4 regions of the Neobacillus sp. SRL179 genome follow, and region 2 is predicted to be linked to each of the others. Evidence: riboswitches for the same ligand, from Rfam matches in the RefSeq annotation. Region 2 holds a riboswitch; each other region holds the start of a gene.

Region 1 (4,669 bases), 1.4 Mb from region 2:
ACGGTAAAGGCCTGTGTGGAGGAATTAATGGGCTATCTCATTGGGAAGGACCCATTACGGATTGAAGATCATTGGAATATGTTGTACCGCTCTGGATTTTATCGCGGCGGTCCAATTCTAATGAGTGCGATTGCTGGAATTGATCAGGCCCTTTGGGATATTAAGGGCAAATATTTTAATGCTCCTGTCTATCAATTATTAGGCGGGGCCTGCCGTGATTCTATTAAGGTCTATTCATGGATTGGCGGCGATCGTCCGGCTGATGTCGGCTTGGCAGCAAAGGCGGTAGTTGATGCCGGCTTTACGGCTATAAAAATGAATGCAACGGAAGAACTTCAGTACATTGATTCTTATGAAAAAGTTGATCAGGTGTTGGAACGAGTTGCCGCCATTCGTGAAGCAGTCGGCAGCTATGTGGGAATTGGGATTGATTTTCACGGCCGTGTTCATAAGCCGATGGCGAAAATCCTGGCAAAGGAATTGGAACCATTCCGGCCAATGTTCATTGAAGAACCTGTGTTAGCGGAAAATAATGAAGCTTTACGAGAAATTGCGCAGCATACGACGATCCCGATTGCGACAGGGGAGCGGATGTTTTCACGCTGGGACTTTAAGTCTGTTCTAGCAGAAGGTTCTGTCGATATCATTCAGCCTGATTTATCCCATGCAGGCGGGATTACTGAATGTAAAAAAATTGCTTCAATGGCTGAAGCCTATGATGTAGCACTCGCTCCGCATTGTCCTTTAGGACCGATTGCTCTAGCTGCATGTCTTCAAGTTGATGCCACTGCCCATAATGCTTTTATTCAGGAGCAAAGTTTGGGCATTCATTATAATCAAGGCAGTGACCTATTGGATTATATCAAGGATCCGTCCGTGTTTGAGTATAAAGATGGGTATGTCGGAATTCCGCAAGGTGCGGGGTTAGGAATTGAAATCGATGAAGAATTCGTTCGAAAACAAGCTGAAATAAGCCATGACTGGAAAAATCCTGTTTGGCGGCATAAGGATGGAAGTATTGCAGAATGGTAAAATTGTAGGAAAATAGGGTGAAGAGGCTGATTGGTTTGTACAGGGCTGGAGCACTGCACCGAAGGTTATCTTTTATGGATGAGTGTGAACCAGATGAGGTAAGCCTGCGAAACAATATCTGCCAGCTGTGAATCTCGGACGAGGGGGACTTTAAATTGAAACCGAAAGTTTTTATTGCCAAGCGTATTCCTAAAGAGGTTGAGGAGTATATTGCCCGCTATTGTGATTACAGGATGTGGGACCAGAAGGAACCAATCCCAGCGGATTTGCTCCTGAAGGAAGTGGCGGATGTGGAAGGTCTGATGACACCTAAGGGCGTCATTACGAAGGAATTTTTAGAAAAAGCGCCTCATTTAAAAATTGTCAGCAACATTGCCGTTGGGTATGATGCCTTTGATATTGAAGCGATGAAGGAACGCGGTGTCATCGGTACACACACCCCTTATGTTCTTGATGAGGCTGTGGCTGACCTGGTTTTTGGATTAATTTTATCAACGTCACGAAGGATTCCTGAATTTAATCATTTCGTGAAGGCTGGCAAGTGGGAAAAGTCCATTCATGAAACCTACTTCTATGGCCAGGATGTTCACCATGCGACATTAGGAATCATTGGCATGGGGCGGATCGGTGAGAAGGTGGCAAGAAGAGCTTCACTTGGCTTTGAAATGAATGTCTTGTATAACAGTAACAGCAGAAAGCCTCAGTTGGAGGAACAATACGGGATTGAATACAGTGAAGTGAATGATCTATTAGAGCGGGCTGATTTCGTGTTAGTGATGGTGCCATTGAATGATTCTACCTACCACTTTATGGGGGAAGAACAGTTCAATCGGATGAAATCAAATGCTATTTTTATTAATTGTTCACGGGGATCAGTAGTAGATGAAAAGGCCCTCATTCGAGCGCTGCAAGAAGGAAAAATTTCTGGAGCCGGCTTGGATGTGTTTGAGGTTGAGCCTGTCGAAAAAGACAATCCTCTCTTGAAAATGGACAACGTCGTCGTGCTTCCGCATATCGGCTCCGCAACAGATAAAACTCGATTCGATATGGCCATGAAAGCAGCCGAAAACCTTGTCGCAGGCGTTACTGGAAACATGCCAGAGAACGTTGTGCCGGAACTGCGGTGAGGTGTGGAACAGGGGTCATACCCTTCTTAAGTAGCAATAATATATGTAAGAGAAGAACTACTAGTTTCTTCTCTTTTCTTATTGTCGATCCCCTTTTCGTTAAATTCTGGATTAACGCGCAGGTGATAGACTAGCAGAATAGATATTTGCTATAATGTTTCGTAAGCAAAAAAAATCTATTAGAACTGGAGTGAACACGATGCAACTAGCAAATGCAAAAGTACAAAATGTTGACCTTGAGAACTCAACCTTTAATATCCTGCTAACATTCTCTGATACTCATAAAGCGATGTTATATTGCCGAGTAGAAGATCAACATGTTAAAGCATATAATATTGGAATTATGGACACATGCCCTTGCTGCTTTAAGCCGAATTGCCCAAGTCTATTTGCCAAGCGTCAAGAGTTATTAATTGAAGCGCAGAAATTCACCGAACTTCCTAGTGAATTGGTGACTGATGGCGTGTTAGTTACAAATTAATCATCTGAGCAAAAACAAGTTGTTCGATAAAAAAAAGACTAGATAGAAGTTCAACTTCAGTTCATTTTCCTCCTCCGCTTCGCTTAGATGGCGGGGGTGTTTTTATTGTTTAAGAAAATGAGTAGTTTGAGATAGAGCGGCAGCGTTCAAAAACATGGAATTAAAGATGGACAAATCGTAAAACTACTTAACAATGAAAATTAGATGAAATAACATGCTGAAAAATTAAGAACATTGACAGAATTCTCAATTTGATGTAGCCTAATAATATAATTTAATAGTAACCTCACTTTTTTTCAGTGAGGTAGAGGCGCGGTAGTTAACAGTCCTTAGTGGAGTTTGAGAAGCCATGATGCTAGGGAGAAGGAAGTATCGCCGAAGTTTGTAATATTCTCAGTATTACATGCTGGGTCTGCAGTGAAGAATTGCAGGACTGTCTCAATAAACGACCCAGTTTATTGAGTTGTGCTATCTCATTCGGGATAAGGGAGGACTTTAGGGCAACTTATACATATTGCGACCTTGAGTTTATCTCAAGGTCGTTTTTTGTTGTACTTTAGCTCTAACCAAATAGGAGGAGAATGAACATGAGGAAAAAGGCATCATTATTTGTAGTCACATTGCTTTCAGCTATTATTCTATTGGCCGGATGCGGGACAAGTACGAAGACAGCTTCTGGCGCATCGGATGACAATACATTTAAGGTAGGTCTCGAAGCAGGATATGCCCCGTTTAACTGGACTCAGAATGATGACTCTAATGGAGCGGTGAAAATCAAAGGCACTTCACAATATGCAGGTGGTTATGATGTGGAAGTCGCTAAAAAAATTGCCGATGGTTTAGGGAAAGAATTAGTTATTGTGAAAACCGAATGGGATGGCCTTGTTCCAGCGTTAACTTCAGGTAAAATTGATGCAATTATCGCCGGGATGTCACCAACAGCAGAACGGAAGAAAACAATCGACTTCTCGGACAACTATTATAAATCCAATTTAGTGATGGTGGTTAAAAAAGGCGGCAAGTACGACGGTGCTACTTCGATCCAAGATTTCAAGGGAGCAAAAGTGACCGCACAATTAAATACCTTCCACTATTCCGTGATTGACCAAATCAAGGGAGTAACAAAAGCAACAGCAATGGACAACTTCCCAGCGATGAGGGTGGCCTTAGAATCCGGCATCATTGATGGATACGTATCTGAACGTCCTGAAGCAGTCAGTGCTTCATCTGCTAATGATAAATTTGCGATGGTCGAATTTACAGATGGATTTAAAACATCAGAAGATGATACCGCCATTGCGGTCGGCCTTGAAAAGGATAGTAAATTAACAGACAAGATCAATGGGATTTTAAAAGAAATCTCAGAAGAAGAACGCACAAACATCATGGATGAGGCAATCAAGAATCAACCAGCGTCAAAATAATCAGGACATGAAGCCGGCTGTATTTTTTGCAGTCGGTTTTATGATGAAATAGGGGGGAGAAAGTTGAGCTTTGATTGGATAGTAAAAATTATCGCGGAAAATTGGCCGATGTTCCTTCGCGGAGCTGGCATGACGCTGGTGATTGCCCTAATTGGAACCATATTGGGTGCCATCATTGGTTTACTAGCAGGGGTGATCCGCACGATACCTGTTCCGGAACGTGGAGCTAAAAAAGTATTGCTTAAAGTGGTTAATGTTATTCTTTCTATTTATATTGAGTTTTTCCGTGGAACACCGATGATTGTTCAGGCGATGGTCATTTATTATGGTTCAGCCTTGGCTTTTAATATTGATATGAATGTTTTTGCAGCAGCGATCATTGTCGTCTCGATTAATACAGGCGCCTATATGGCGGAGATTGTCCGTGGCGGGATTGTTTCGATTGATAAAGGTCAATTCGAAGCAGCGCAGGCGATTGGGATGAATCATCTGCAAACGATGATGAATGTAGTTCTGCCACAGGTGATCCGCAATATTTTACCGGCAACAGGAAACCAATTTGTTATTAACATTAAGGATACGTCGGTACTGAATGTGATTTCCGT
Region 2 (4,669 bases):
TAACACTAATTAATAAATAAATAAAATACAGCAAATTATCTGTTAAATCGTTTAAGTATAGGCACAACACAAATAACAACAATGTTTTGCCACTTTGTGAATAAACTAATACGGCTCTAAGTTTGTATTTGCTAATTATGAGGGGTGCTAATAACCCACTGAACAATGCTGAAGTTGTATTAAAGAACGGAACTAGTGACATATAGGTTACAGAGCCAGTTGCATCAAAAATTATTTTTATTAAACAAACTATATATAAAATATCACCTAAATTAGCTAACATTTGCCCAAACCAAAGAAACCGAAAAGAACCTCGTTTTCCGAATAAAATAGACATCATGTACCCTCACTTTTTTATTAAATTTTCATATAAAAGTAAGGGTTTATTTACATCGGACATCCTCCTGAACTTGCTAATTCATTTTCTTTTTAGTATATCAGATTTCTGAATTGTATGTTAATCTTAAAAATGCGAATACAAAATTTTTGTTAGCATAAAATATTTTGTTCTTCTAAATGCAGGTTAGTTTGAAACTTTATAATCCATTATTCGTACATTGGATGATTAAAAATATGATAAGTGAGGTTGGTACAATGTTTGGAAAAGTTGCAGCAGATATTTTAGGATTAAGCGATGTAGGTGCAGTTATTAAGCCGCAAGATTATGATAAGGTTGATGCAGACGATTATGTCATGCATGAAGACAATGAAAAAATATATTTTTTAATAAAATCAAAGTCTGATGAATATTGTTTTACCAATAATGCCCTCATTCATTTAGATGGAACTAGTGCAACAAGTAAAAAAAGGATGCTGCACCGTTATAGCTATGCAACGAATCAAATTTCAGAAGTGAAATTGGAAACTGCGGGTACGGTCGATCTTGATGTCGAAATAAAATTTAAAATTGGCTCTGAACCCTTTTCAATCGATGTTCACAAAAAACATATTGAGGAAATAAAGGATTTATATAAAGCACTTATAAAAATTTCTGAGATCTCCCATGAAAATGAAATTAGTCTTCAGTTCTCCAAACAAAGCCTTGAATTAGCCTCAACAACACTTGGGCGTGTAACAAGTTCTGACAGTAATTTAGTGGTTCAATTCAAAATGCTTAATCAAGCTGCGTTCCAATGGTTAGAAGATAGCAAAAAACAATATTGTGTGAAGGATTTTGGTTTTGTTTTTGAAAAATACATTAACAATTAAAAATAAACGAACCCAAAGCTAGAGATTTACTAGAAGCTTTGGGTTCGTTTTATTATTTATATTCAATTATTACATCTTCAATTGGCAACCGTGTTGAGCCAAATGCAGGTGCAGCAGCTTTGCCTAGGGGAATTAAAACAATTGGGAAAAATCTCTCTGACACATTAAATTTTTCAATAAATTGTTTTTTATCAAATCCTCCCATTGGGACTGTATCATAACCTCTATCCTTAGCTAATAGCATTAACTGCATTGAAACAAGACCCGCATCAAAAGCAGCAATGTTTTTTCGCATCTCTTCAGGGGCTTTAGGATACGTATTTTGTGCACTAGCGATTAATCGCTCCATATTTGCTTCATCCATAAAACCAGCTTCGTGTGCACTGTGGTAAACCTTCTCAATACTATTATACATTTCTTTATCGCCTAATACGGCAATTACTGCGGATGCTGTTTCAACCTGTTCTTGATTGAAAGCAATCGCTCTAAGCTCTTTTTTTGTTTGTTCGTCTTGAAACACCATAAAGCGCCATGGTTGAAGGTTACTTGAAGACGGAGCGGATGTCGCCTCTTTTATTATATTTTCAATCTCTTCTTTTGAGATAATATAGGTTGAATCATATTTTCTAACAGAGTGACGTTCTTTTATTACATCAGATAAGCTTTTATTTAACACTGAATGCATGAATGATCCTCCTTGATTAAAAATACTTACAAAAAGTAAGTTAGTTTGATTATCTTACTATTGTAGATTCGTACAGTCAAGCAAATTGAATTTGTTAAAATTTTATAAAAAGACCGTATAAATAATAATAAATGGCGTCCACTTAAAAAGTGAACGCCTCTTGGTATTATTATGGGCTTGGCCTGTGAAACAGCCCCATTACTTCAATTGTTTCTGTAATATTAACAAAAGCACAAGCATCTACGTCTCCGATAAGGTTTTTCACCTCATTTAATTCGTATCGTGAGATGACCGTAACTAATACGCTGCGTTTGTCATTGGAATACCCGCCCACTCCATCCATAATTGTAAGCCCACGATACAGATTATTCAGCAAATGGGCCCGCATTTCTTCCCCTTTATCCGTAATAATCATTAACGTTAATTTGGCGTGGTCTGTATAGATCGTATCCACTACCTTACCGGTTACATAAATCGAAACTAAAGTATTTAGTGCCGCATCCCAATTAAAAAGGAAACCACTAATAATAATGACTAAAGCATTCATTCCAGAAAGTAATACTCCGATAGGAAAATCCTTTTTCCTGGAAACAATCATGCCAATAATATCAAAACCACCTGTCGAACCTGATGAACGAAAGACAAGTCCAACCCCAAGACCAGTTAGGGCTCCCCCAAAAATTGATGAAAGAATGGTATCATTGGCTAATGGTATGATTGGCACCACATAAAGACCTACAGAAATGATCAACACAGAAAATATGGTATTCATGATGAACTTTTTCCCCAACATCTTATAACCAAGAATAATTAAAGGTAAATTCAATAGGAGGTTAGCTAACCCTGTATTAAGAGGAGTAATCATCCCTAGCAAAATGGAAATACCACTTAATCCACTGCTTAACACCTCATGAGGGATCAAGAAAAAATTAAATGCTCCTACAACGATTAGAGATCCTAAAAAAACACCGATTAATTGCATGGTAAAAATCCTCCTTACCTGCACTTTACTATTTTAAAATCATACTAAATTCATTAAATTAAAGTAAACTTAATAGTTTTTTGCCAATAGAATAAATTATCAGACTAATCTATTTTTAATTCCTTTGGTAAATATTCCATTGACAACTGAGCGGTCATTATTATATTTTAGTACTATAATAAATTTATAGTTTAAATCCTCATCAAACCGATGAGGTAGAGGTCGCGGTTTTTATTAGTAATACGGATGAGATGAAGAGACATCCCAGACTCCGTATGAAAGGAAAAACTGCCGAAGCGTACTTTTTTCTCTATAAGAGTACGCTGGGTCTGTATTCGAATAGGAACAGAACTGTCACGTTTGACCTTACCAGTCCAGCGTGTTGAGCTATCTTTCGGAAGGTATGATGCGGGGTATTACCAATGCCATCGATTCTACTTCGATGGTATTTTTTATTCCAACACTCCTTCTCGAATTAGAAAACATTAGCTTTCTTCTGTCATCAACTAGGGCAGCACTTCAAAAGAAAAAGGAGTAATCTTAATGCAATCACAATCAGCAAGACCCCTTGAATATACAGATGGGCAAACACCTAATAAAGAAAATACCGAATTAAAACGTAGTCTAAAATCACGGCACCTAACAATGATTTCTCTTGGCGGGACAATAGGAACTGGACTTTTCCTTGCTAGCGGCGGAGCGATTCATTCCGCGGGACCTGGCGGTGCCATTCTTTCTTATCTCGTCATTGGGATAATGGTTTACTTTTTAATGCAAAGTTTAGCAGAAATGGGAGCCTACATGCCAGTCGCCGGTAGCTTTAGTACGTATGCTACAAAGTTTGTCGATCCTGCCCTGGGTTTCGCTCTTGGCTGGAACTACTGGTATAACTGGGCAATTACAATTGCTGCGGAATTAGCAGCTGTAACCATGATTATGAAGTTTTGGTTTCCTGATACCCCTTCATTAGTATGGAGCAGTATCTTTTTGGTTATCATGTTCTTATTAAATTATCTATCTGTAAAAGGATTTGGCGAAGCTGAATATTGGTTTTCTCTTATTAAAGTAGTAACAGTTGTTATTTTTATTGTTACCGGTACTTTAATGATTTTTGGAATTATGGGAGACCACACCATCGGATTCTCTAACTTTACAGTTGGTGACGCTCCGTTCCATGGTGGTTTTATGGCTATGCTAGGAATCTTTATGGCTGCAGGTTTCTCATTCCAAGGGACCGAGCTATTAGGCGTTGCGGCCGGCGAAACAGACGACCCAGGAAAATCTATTCCCCGTGCAGTAAAATCAGTATTTTGGCGAATTCTTTTATTTTATGTTTTAGCCATTTTAGTAATCGGACTTCTCATTCCTTATACAAACGAGAACTTGGCCAATGGCGATGTTTCCGTCAGCCCATTCACACTCGTTTTTCAAAAAGCAGGAATTGCATTCGCTGCATCTGTCATGAATGCTGTTATTTTAACAGCTGTATTATCGGCAGGAAACTCAGGGATGTATGCTTCTACACGAATGCTTTGGGATCTAGCCCGACAAGGCAAGGCTCCAAAATTTCTTGGTAAACTAAATAAAAATGGTGTCCCAGTCAATGCGTTAATCGCGACAACCTTAGTTGGAACCCTAGCATTTTTAGCATCTTTCTTTGGAGATGGTGTCGTTTATGTATGGCTTTTAAATGCTTCGGGTATGTCAGGCTTTATCGCATGGCTTGGAATTGCCATTTGTCACTATCGTTTCCGAAGAGCTTATGTTGCACAAGGTAAGGATTTAAATTTACT
Region 3 (4,669 bases), 190 kb from region 2:
GCTCTCCGATTTCTATTAGAGCTGGGTGCGCTAACAGTCTTCCTTGACCTAAAGGAGCCCATGCTTCCATTTGGATTTGCTGTTTCTTGCAATACTCTCGAAGCTCAGTTTGAGCCAATAATGGATGTAATTCTACTTGATTGACCATTGGTTTAATTTCTGCACTAGACAATAAGTCTTCTAAATGATGAATTTGGAAATTGCTGACGCCTATCGCACGAACACGACCTTCTTTATATAGGTTTTCGAGAATTTTCCAAGCTTGTTTATACTTTCCTTCAACAGGCCAGTGAATTAAGTATAAGTCAATATACTCAAGTCCGAGTTTCTTTAAGCTTGTTTCGAATGCTTCTAAGACTTTATCTTCACGTTGATCAGAATTCCAAACTTTTGTTGTAATAAATAGCTCTTCACGAGGAACTCCAGATTCCTTGATTGCTTGACCGACACTTTCTTCGTTTTGATAAAGGGCAGCGGTATCAATAGCTTTATAACCTGCTTTAATTGCTGATTTTACGGAGAGAAGTGCTTCATCACCTTCTTGCACTTTATATACACCTAGGCCAAACCAAGGCATTTTGACGCCATTATGTAGGGTTGTTGAAGATTGTAAGTTATTCATTCCCATCTCCTCCTTATTGATTCATACAAAGTAAGTATAGCCCCTTCATTGAGGTGGGTGCAATTGATTTGATTGTATTTATTTTCTAAATATTTTCCAAACATTGTTAATGTCTCAGTTTTTTTTCTATCACTGATTCAATCATTTTCCATGGCAAAGTATTTTTTAGAAAAAGGCTGGTTTTTACACCCTTTCCGATTGGGTAGCGGAGGTCGGGGGATGCAGATTGTGAAGCAACATGTGCTGCGAGTCGCGCTACATCTTTAGGATCACCATGTGCTGCTTTTCCCTCTTCCACTTCTTTAAGTAAACTTTTCATATATGGAAGGTACGGGGAATCAGCATTTATTTCCATTTGGTCAACAGTGGCCCAGATATTCGTTTGATAGGAACCAGGTTCGATTAAGGAAACATCAATTCCAAATGGTTTAACCTCGAGCCTTAAGCTTTCGCTATATCCTTCCAGTGCATGCTTTGACGCCGTATAGGCAGATAATCCGGGAAATCCAATTCTTCCACTTATACTGCTGATATTGATAATTCGACCATGTCCCTGTGTTCTCATATATGGAAGGACTGCGTTTGTCACAGCAATAATCCCGAAAAAGTTAGTTTCAAATTGATATCGATAGTCACCAATAGAAAGCTCTTCACTAAAACCTCCCAGCGCAAAACCAGCATTATTAATAAGCACATCAATCGAAGAATAAGCAGAGAACCTAGTTTTTATGGAATCAATGGATTCGGATGAAGTAACGTCTAGTGGTAAGACCTGAATCCGCTCCTCCACTTTTTTCTCTTTTGCATAAGTAAGCAATGAGTTGGCTTTTTTAGTGTCCCTCATTGTGGCAATAACCGTAAATCCTTTCAAAGCAAGTTCAATGACACATAATAATCCAAAGCCACTGGAAGAACCGGTTACAATCGCTGTTTTCCTGCTCATTTATTTCTCCTTTTATTTTTTTTCTCTTTGTAAAAGTCTTCATTCACTTTAAGCAAGCATCATAAAAAAGGCTGCCCAAACCCATTCCTTTCTGGGAAAGACAGCTTTTTTGAATTATAGGATTGTTGCGCTTTTGCTAGCAGGCAGAAGCTTTTGCAGGACTAACTTTTCTTCTTCATTTAAAGGTACCAATGGTAAGCGGACACCACCAACGTGAATCCCAGACATGTTTAAGGCTTCTTTAACTGGAGTTGGGTTAGGTGCAGCAAATAAGCCTTTCATAAGTGGGAGAAGACGGCGATGCGCAATTGCAGCTTCCTGTATTTGACCATTTTTAAAGTTCGTAATCATTGCCTGCATTTCGTTTCCGATAATATGGGATGCAACCGAAATGACACCAGTGCCGCCAATAGCTAAAACAGGTAATGTTAATCCATCATCACCGCTATACAAGGTGAAATTGTCTGGAGTTTGGCTAATGATTTGGGCCATAGCATCTAAGTTACCACTTGCTTCTTTTATTGAGACAATATTTGGAACTTGTGAAAGACAAACTACGGTTTCCACGGATAAATCGACCACACACCGTCCGGGAATATTATAGAGAATGACCGGTAAGGTAGTTGATTCCGCTATTGCTTTAAAATGTTGATATAATCCTTCTTGAGATGGTTTGTTATAATATGGGACTACAAGCAAGATGCCGTCCACACCAGCCTCTTCGGCAAGACGAGTTAACTTGATGGAAGCTCTTGTATTATTGGAGCCAGTGCCAGCGATGACTGGAACTCGGCCAGCTACTTCCTCTACAACAAATTTAAATAATGCAACTTTTTCTTCTATTGATAGGGCAGGGGATTCCCCAGTTGTTCCAGATACCACCAATCCATCAGATCCATTGGCAATTAAATAATTGACAAGTGTTTTTGTTGCGCTAAAATCCATCTCACCATTTTGATCAAATGGTGTAACCATTGCTGTTAAAAGTTGGCCAAAATTCATTATTATCACCCTTAAAATTATTTTTACAAAATAAGTGGGAAAGGCCAATGTAGAATCAACGCAAAAAAGCAGCAACGAGGGTTCGCTGCTGCTGTAGAAACAAAAATAAAAAGTTCCTATGCGTGAGATAGCCCTCCATATAGTTTCCTATATGACAATTCTGTGCTTATTCAACAACAGAACCAGCTTCAAGTCCAATGAGATTCTTAAAGCTTCGGCAAATTCCCCTTTCGACAATTATCATAGGAACTCATTTTCCTCAAATTGTGTACTAATGGTTTTTGCGCCTCTATCCTCACTTCAAAAGGTATTGAAGTAAGAGATTATGTAATTGTTAGTTAATATAACAGAAAATTCACGTGGATTCAAGTGAAATGCAATATGTTTTAGTTGAGTAAAATAAGTTTAAGGAATTACAAGGAAGGGAATCGTGAAGTGAAAGTTGAATATTAATTAAAATAATATTTACATTTCCGAAAAAAATAAGAGGGTGGGAAATAAAATGAATTCTATTCCTAGGCCAGCATCCACAGTTGTTTTAATGGATCATTTATCCAAAGTTTATATGACAAAAAGACCTGACACAATGAAATTTATGGGTGGATATTATGTTTTCCCGGGGGGAGCGGTAGATTCTACTGATGACATTCAAGCTAACAACAAATTTATTACTGGAAAAAGAAATGACTCTTTTACAATTGGGCATTATGTCGCTGCTGCAAGAGAACTATTTGAAGAAGTGGGTGTTTTAATTTGTAAGAAAAAAGACGGCACACCCGTTCATTTGGATGAAAAAGTAGAAATGGAATACCGCCGTCTCCTAATCAATCGGGAGATTTCATTTTTACAGCTATTACAAAAGGAAGAACTCCAATTTCCTCTTGAAAGCTTAGCTTATATTGGACAAATCGTCACACCGGATATTAGTCGAATAAGATTTGATACCCGTTTTTTTCTCTCGTATCTTCCAAAAGGGCAAACACCCAAACCAGATCCAAATGAAATCAGTGAAGCATGTTGGATGGACCCTGCTGATGCCTTGAATGCTTATAAGCAAGGCGACATATCACTGGCTCCGCCAACCATTCATACATTGAAAACGATTATTAACTATCAAAAGGGCGGTCAGTTGAATATGCCCGAGTTTATTTTTGCTGATTATATTAAAGATCTGAGAGAGTAATAGGAATCCTGCTTTGATACAATTCCGTCTTTTATTAATTTGATTAAGTGTGCCTCAGTTGTCCGTTTAGCAACTTCAAAAACATTGGGGTGGGGGAGATTGTCATAAATGATGTTTGTTAAATCGGAAACAGTTATCTTTTCATGCTCGCTTAACAACGATTTGATTTGGTTTTCACGGAAATATCTTCTATTTAAAACAAAATCAATGTGTTCATAAGGATTATCTACCCATTCGCCATGCCCAGGACCTATTTTACTTAAATTTAATTGTTTTAACCTTTGTAACGTGGCAATATAGTCTGACATATCGCCATCTGGGGGTCCTATCCATGATGTCCCTTCAGCAACGATATTATCCCCTGCAAGGAGAATCCGTTTGGTCGGAATATACAGGTTTAATTGACCTGCAGTATGACCTGGTGCGTGAATGAGGATAATTTCTTCTCCAGCAATGCGAATCACGTCGCCATCATTTAAGAATGCTAAACGGTTCCATGGCCCAATGGCCGCCACTATACCCGGCTTTTCAAGCGGATGTCCATAAACGATAGGATTCCAATCTACTAATTGAAGAACTCCTGGGGCATGGTCTGGGTGTGAATGGGTTAAGATTATTGACTTAGGTAAAGCGAGACCGGTCTGCTTAATCACATTCTGTAATTCTATTTTAGTATCAGGCTGATCATACCCAGCATCGACTAATATACTTTCTTTGTTGTTACCAATTAAATAACAATTTGTAGTAGTGTGTGGCAGTAAAGTCGGGGTTGTAATAGGCACCCGAATAATTTGGAACTCCTTAACATTTTCCATGGTTTACTTCCTCTCATTAATTCATAAATGCAGCTGTCTTAATCTATAAATTACGTATTCACCATGAAAACGTTATATTCCTGCTGATAAGAACATATCTTTCT
Region 4 (4,669 bases), 670 kb from region 2:
AAAGCGATATAAAGTCCATAGATTGCATGGTATAACAATGGTAAAAAGATAATTACAGTTTCCAAGACAATACGAAATGGAAGATTTCCCATAAAGCCTGCAGCTTTATTGAAGGAATCTGGTCCTCCTGTGATAAAATGGTTGACTACAAGGTGCTGAATCAGGAACAAACCAATTGGAATAACTCCCAGCAATGAATGCAATCTGCGATTTACAAACTCTCGATTACCCGCCATTATTTTACCCCCCTTTAAATTTTAAAAAAGTAAAGTTAAGCTTCTTCTCTTAAATTCCCCGTAAAGATTCTTAACCTATTATCACTGTGACAATTATGTGACATGTCCATTTTACTCCCATCAAACTAGAGCGTCAAGAAAACGTATACACAAACTTTATTAAAAAAAGAAAATTTTTAAAATATATTGATATTATACTAAAGTCGATTGACAAATCAATTCCATTAGTTCTCACCGAGAAAACATCCATAAATTCTCATGAAATTACCAACATCTAACTGTTGATTATTTCACTTTTTAGGTAATCATAATTATGATTAAAAATAATTTAGATATTGCACAATAACATTGGTTTTTATACTGAAACATCCATAAAATTGTATATAATAGAATGATAGAAAGAGGGGAAACATGTGAAAGAAAGTACAGCCGTTAATCTGAATATGAATGAAGCTGAACCAAGAACCATATCCATTTTCGGATATGAACTGATCAGAGAAATCCTTTTGCCCGAAATTCTTGGAAAAGATGCACCCGAAATATTATATTGGGCAGGAAAGCGTCTAGCCCGGAAATTTCCTTTCACAGATATCACTCAAGTAGCTGAGTTTTTTAACACTGCATCTTGGGGTCAACTTGAATTAGTAAAGGAAACCAAAAATGAAATGGAGATAGAATTAACTAGTCCTCTTATTGTCTCGCGTGTAAAATCAAAAGCGGAGCACTTTTTCCAGCTCGAAGCCGGTTTCCTTGCACAGCAAATTGAATTTCTAAAAGAAGCGAGCACTGAAGCATTTGAGCACCCCGTCAAAAAGTCAAATAAAGTTCAATTCACGGTCAAATGGGACACAAAAGACCCAATTAAAAAGGGGTAATGAAGCATTTCACGTTCATTATGGTAAATAGGGTGTCAGGCACCAACGGTGCCTGACACCTTATTTGCTATTGTCCTAGTTCAAATGCTTCGTGTAGTGTTTCTACAGCTTTTAGCATGTTTTTTTCTTCGACAACGACAGATACTTTTATTTCCGAAGTACTGACCATTTTGATTTGGATATTGTTATTGGCTAATACTTCAAACATTTTAGCCGCTACTCCTGGATTGGAGATCATTCCTGAACCCACAATGGAGACCTTAGCTAATTTATTTTCAGCATCTAACTGTTCATAACCTAGTGCCGTTTTGTTATCCTCTAGTACTTTTAATGTTTCCATTAAATCATTTGTGTGGATGGAGAATGACAGGTTAGCAGTGCCGCCCTCCGTAGTGCTTTGAATAATAATATCGACGTTAAGATGATTTTGTGCCAATGTAGTAAAAATGGTTGATAAACTTGTTAATGAGTCTGTTAGTCCTAAGATGGAAACCTTAGTAATTTCATCTTCAAATGCCACACCACGGACAACTAAATTTTGCTCCATTGTTGCTTCCCCCTCTATGACTGTTCCTTCTTCTTTCACCATGCTTGATCTGACACCAAGCTTTACTTGATAATTTTTTGCATACTCCACTGCTCGAGGATGCAGCACCCCAGCACCTAAATTAGCAAGTTCGAGCATTTCGTCGTATGAAACGGATTGTAATTTGCGTGCTGCTTTAACATATCTTGGATCCGTTGTGAAAACTCCAGTTACATCTGTATAAATATCACACTTATCCGCATGTAAGGCAGCAGTTAAAGCCACTGCTGTTGTATCTGAACCACCCCGTCCAAGTGTGGTAATCTCCCCATTCTCAGTAATTCCTTGGAATCCAGCCACAATGACAACCTTACCTTCGGAGAGCTGCGCTTGAATCGCTTCCGTTTTTATTTGAGCAATTCGGGCATTGCCATGGACCGGTTCTGTAATGATCCCCGCTTGCCAGCCAGTATAGGAAACAGCACTTAGCCCTTGTTGGTTTAAGGCGATAGACAATAACGCAATGGTCACCTGCTCTCCGGTTGAGAGGAGCATATCCATTTCGCGTTTGCTCGGCTGGCTGGAAATTTCATTAGCTAAACTTACAAGCTGATCGGTCGATTTTCCCATTGCGGAAACAACAACCACCACATTATTGCCTCTTTGTGTTTCCTCTTTTACACATTGTGCGACATTTAGGATTCGTTCTACACTGCCAACTGAGGTTCCTCCAAATTTTTGAACAACTAAACCCATCTTTTCCCCTACTTTCGAATTCTTTAGAAAATTACCTGCACAAGCTTTTACGTTTAGTTTACTTTAAAAAAGGATGCATTCCCTACCAATAAAAAAAGCAATGAGAAGGGCATCTCATTGCTTTTTGAACACGAAGAAATAAATTCCTGTACAAACAACGTAAGATAGCTCTCCAAGACACAGGTCTTGACAATTCTGGATTTGTTCAATACAGAACCAGCAAAGAAAGAAATGAGACCTTCTTTACTTCGGCGAACATTCCCTTTCATGATTCTTCCTTGAAGCTCATCCTTCTCAGAACCACTACTATTGAAGCTCGCACCTCTACCTACACTTTAGTACTATAAAGTGATAGATTTAAATTTTCATTTATTATAGCATGGACTTTTTTTCTTGACAATCATTCTGAATGAAGTTTATCGATTAATTCCTCTGCTACATTTAACGGAATACCTAAACCAGTAAATTCTTCTATACTAGCTTCCTTCATTTTCTTCACTGAGCCAAACTGTTTCAATAATAACTTTTTGCGTTTTTCACCAATGCCTGGAATATCATCAAGCAAGGATTGGAACGCACTTTTTCCCCGAATTTGACGATGGAAGGTAATCGCAAACCGGTGAACTTCATCTTGGATTCGCTGTAGCAGGTAAAACTCCTGACTGTTCCTTGCTAAAGGAACAATTTGCAACGGGTTTCCATAAAGAAGCTGGGAGGTCCGGTGTTTTTCATCTTTTACAAGACCTGAGAGCGGGATATCCAACCCAAGTTCATTTTCTAAAACATCTCGAACTGCCTCCACATGACCTTTACCACCATCAATAATGATTAAATCTGGCAGTGGCAGGTTCTCCTTCAACGCCCGTGAATATCTTCTTCTAGTTACCTCTCGCATCGATTCGTAATCATCAGGGCCTTTAACAGACTTAATCTTGTATTTCCGATATTCTCGTTTATTTGCCTTACCGTCAATAAATACAACCATAGCCGAAACAGGATCAGTCCCTTGAATATTGGAGTTATCAAATGATTCAATCCGGTGCGGAGTATAAATACCAAGAAGCTCACCAAGGTTTTCTATTGCCTTAATGGTTCTCTCTTCGTCTTTTTCAATCAAAGAAAACTTTTCATTCAAGGCAATCTTCGCATTTTTAATCGCCATTTTGACAAGATCCTTTTTTTGACCCCGCTGCGGCTGCAATACTTTTACTTCCAGCAGTTGTTCAGCCAAATGAAGATCGACTTCATCTTGAATCAGAATTTCTTTAGGCTTGAAGTGCTCTGTTTTTGTATAAAATTGACCAAGGAATGTTAATATTTCTTCCTCTGGCTCATTGTAAATGGGGAACATGGATACATCCCGCTCAATCAACTTCCCTTGACGGACAAAAAAGACCTGTACACACATCCAGCCTTTATCGACCGCATACCCAAAGACATCTCTGTCTGTAAAATCTGTCATGGTGATCTTTTGCTTTTCCATAATTGTCTCAATATGAACAATTCGATCGCGGTATTCTTTGGCACGTTCAAAATCCAATTCTTCAGACGCAGCAGTCATTCTTTCGGTAAGTTCTTTTTTGATTTCCTTGTAGCCGCCATTTAAAAAACGGCTTATTTCATCGGTCATTTGTTTGTACTGTTCTTCACTCACTTCATTCACACAAGGCGCCAAGCATTGACCTAAATGATAATACAAGCAGACACGGTCTGGTAATGTCGAGCACTTGCGTAACGGATAAATCCGGTCAAGCAATTTTTTTGTTTCGTTGGCCGCCATGACGTTTGGATATGGACCAAAATATTTGCCTTTATCTTTTTTTACTTTTCTTGTAATAATAAGTTTCGGATGTCTTTCTGCTGTAAGTTTAATAAACGGATAGGTCTTATCATCCTTCAACATGATATTGTATTTGGGGTCGTGCTTCTTAATCAGGTTTAATTCAAGCAGCAGCGCTTCTATATTAGAAGAGGTAACAATGTATTCAAAGTCCTCTATTTCATTCACAAGTCGTAATGTCTTCCCATCGTGCGAACCAGTAAAATAGGAACGCACCCGGTTCTTTAAGACTTTTGCTTTTCCTACATAAATAATGGTTCCCTGACGGTCCTTCATTAAGTAGCAGCCAGGTTGATCAGGCAGCAGGGTCAGTTTTTGCTTTATAGTTTCATTCATTCCGGCCGCTCCCTCCGTCTTTTTTTATCTGTCTTTTAAAATTTTAAAGCATACTGCCCATAAAGAAAAGTAAGTTTGATTGGTAATCATAAAAAAACCT

The links. A riboswitch is a leader RNA that binds a small molecule or an ion and turns the genes downstream of it on or off. The one in region 2 is predicted to bind lysine.
Region 1: another riboswitch for lysine. It lies ahead of AC4E8C_RS21355 (transporter substrate-binding domain-containing protein); the one in region 2 lies ahead of AC4E8C_RS14375 (amino acid permease).
Region 3: another riboswitch for lysine. It lies ahead of dapA (4-hydroxy-tetrahydrodipicolinate synthase); the one in region 2 lies ahead of AC4E8C_RS14375 (amino acid permease).
Region 4: another riboswitch for lysine. It lies ahead of AC4E8C_RS17845 (aspartate kinase); the one in region 2 lies ahead of AC4E8C_RS14375 (amino acid permease).

The regions. Positions count from the first base shown of each region.
Region 1 is NZ_OZ481792.1:4,337,978-4,342,646, reverse strand. Features, by position in the region: gene dgoD (galactonate dehydratase) at 1-1,032, shown strand, start outside; gene AC4E8C_RS21365 (2-hydroxyacid dehydrogenase) at 1,188-2,159, shown strand; gene AC4E8C_RS21360 (hypothetical protein) at 2,359-2,640, shown strand; lysine riboswitch at 2,938-3,119, shown strand; gene AC4E8C_RS21355 (transporter substrate-binding domain-containing protein) at 3,228-4,064, shown strand; gene AC4E8C_RS21350 (amino acid ABC transporter permease) at 4,128-4,669, shown strand, end outside.
Region 2 is NZ_OZ481792.1:2,930,952-2,935,620, forward strand. Features, by position in the region: gene AC4E8C_RS14355 (MFS transporter) at 1-340, opposite strand, end outside; gene AC4E8C_RS14360 (PH domain-containing protein) at 595-1,209, shown strand; gene AC4E8C_RS14365 (nitroreductase family protein) at 1,262-1,894, opposite strand; gene AC4E8C_RS14370 (YitT family protein) at 2,064-2,876, opposite strand; lysine riboswitch at 3,085-3,274, shown strand; gene AC4E8C_RS14375 (amino acid permease) at 3,420-4,669, shown strand, end outside.
Region 3 is NZ_OZ481792.1:2,745,219-2,749,887, reverse strand. Features, by position in the region: gene AC4E8C_RS13495 (aldo/keto reductase) at 1-622, opposite strand, end outside; gene AC4E8C_RS13490 (SDR family oxidoreductase) at 729-1,565, opposite strand; gene dapA (4-hydroxy-tetrahydrodipicolinate synthase) at 1,680-2,567, opposite strand; lysine riboswitch at 2,688-2,867, opposite strand; gene AC4E8C_RS13480 (NUDIX hydrolase) at 3,070-3,750, shown strand; gene AC4E8C_RS13475 (MBL fold metallo-hydrolase) at 3,726-4,565, opposite strand.
Region 4 is NZ_OZ481792.1:3,596,645-3,601,313, forward strand. Features, by position in the region: gene AC4E8C_RS17835 (succinate dehydrogenase cytochrome b558 subunit) at 1-236, opposite strand, end outside; gene AC4E8C_RS17840 (YslB family protein) at 650-1,111, shown strand; gene AC4E8C_RS17845 (aspartate kinase) at 1,179-2,393, opposite strand; lysine riboswitch at 2,551-2,728, opposite strand; gene uvrC (excinuclease ABC subunit UvrC) at 2,794-4,569, opposite strand.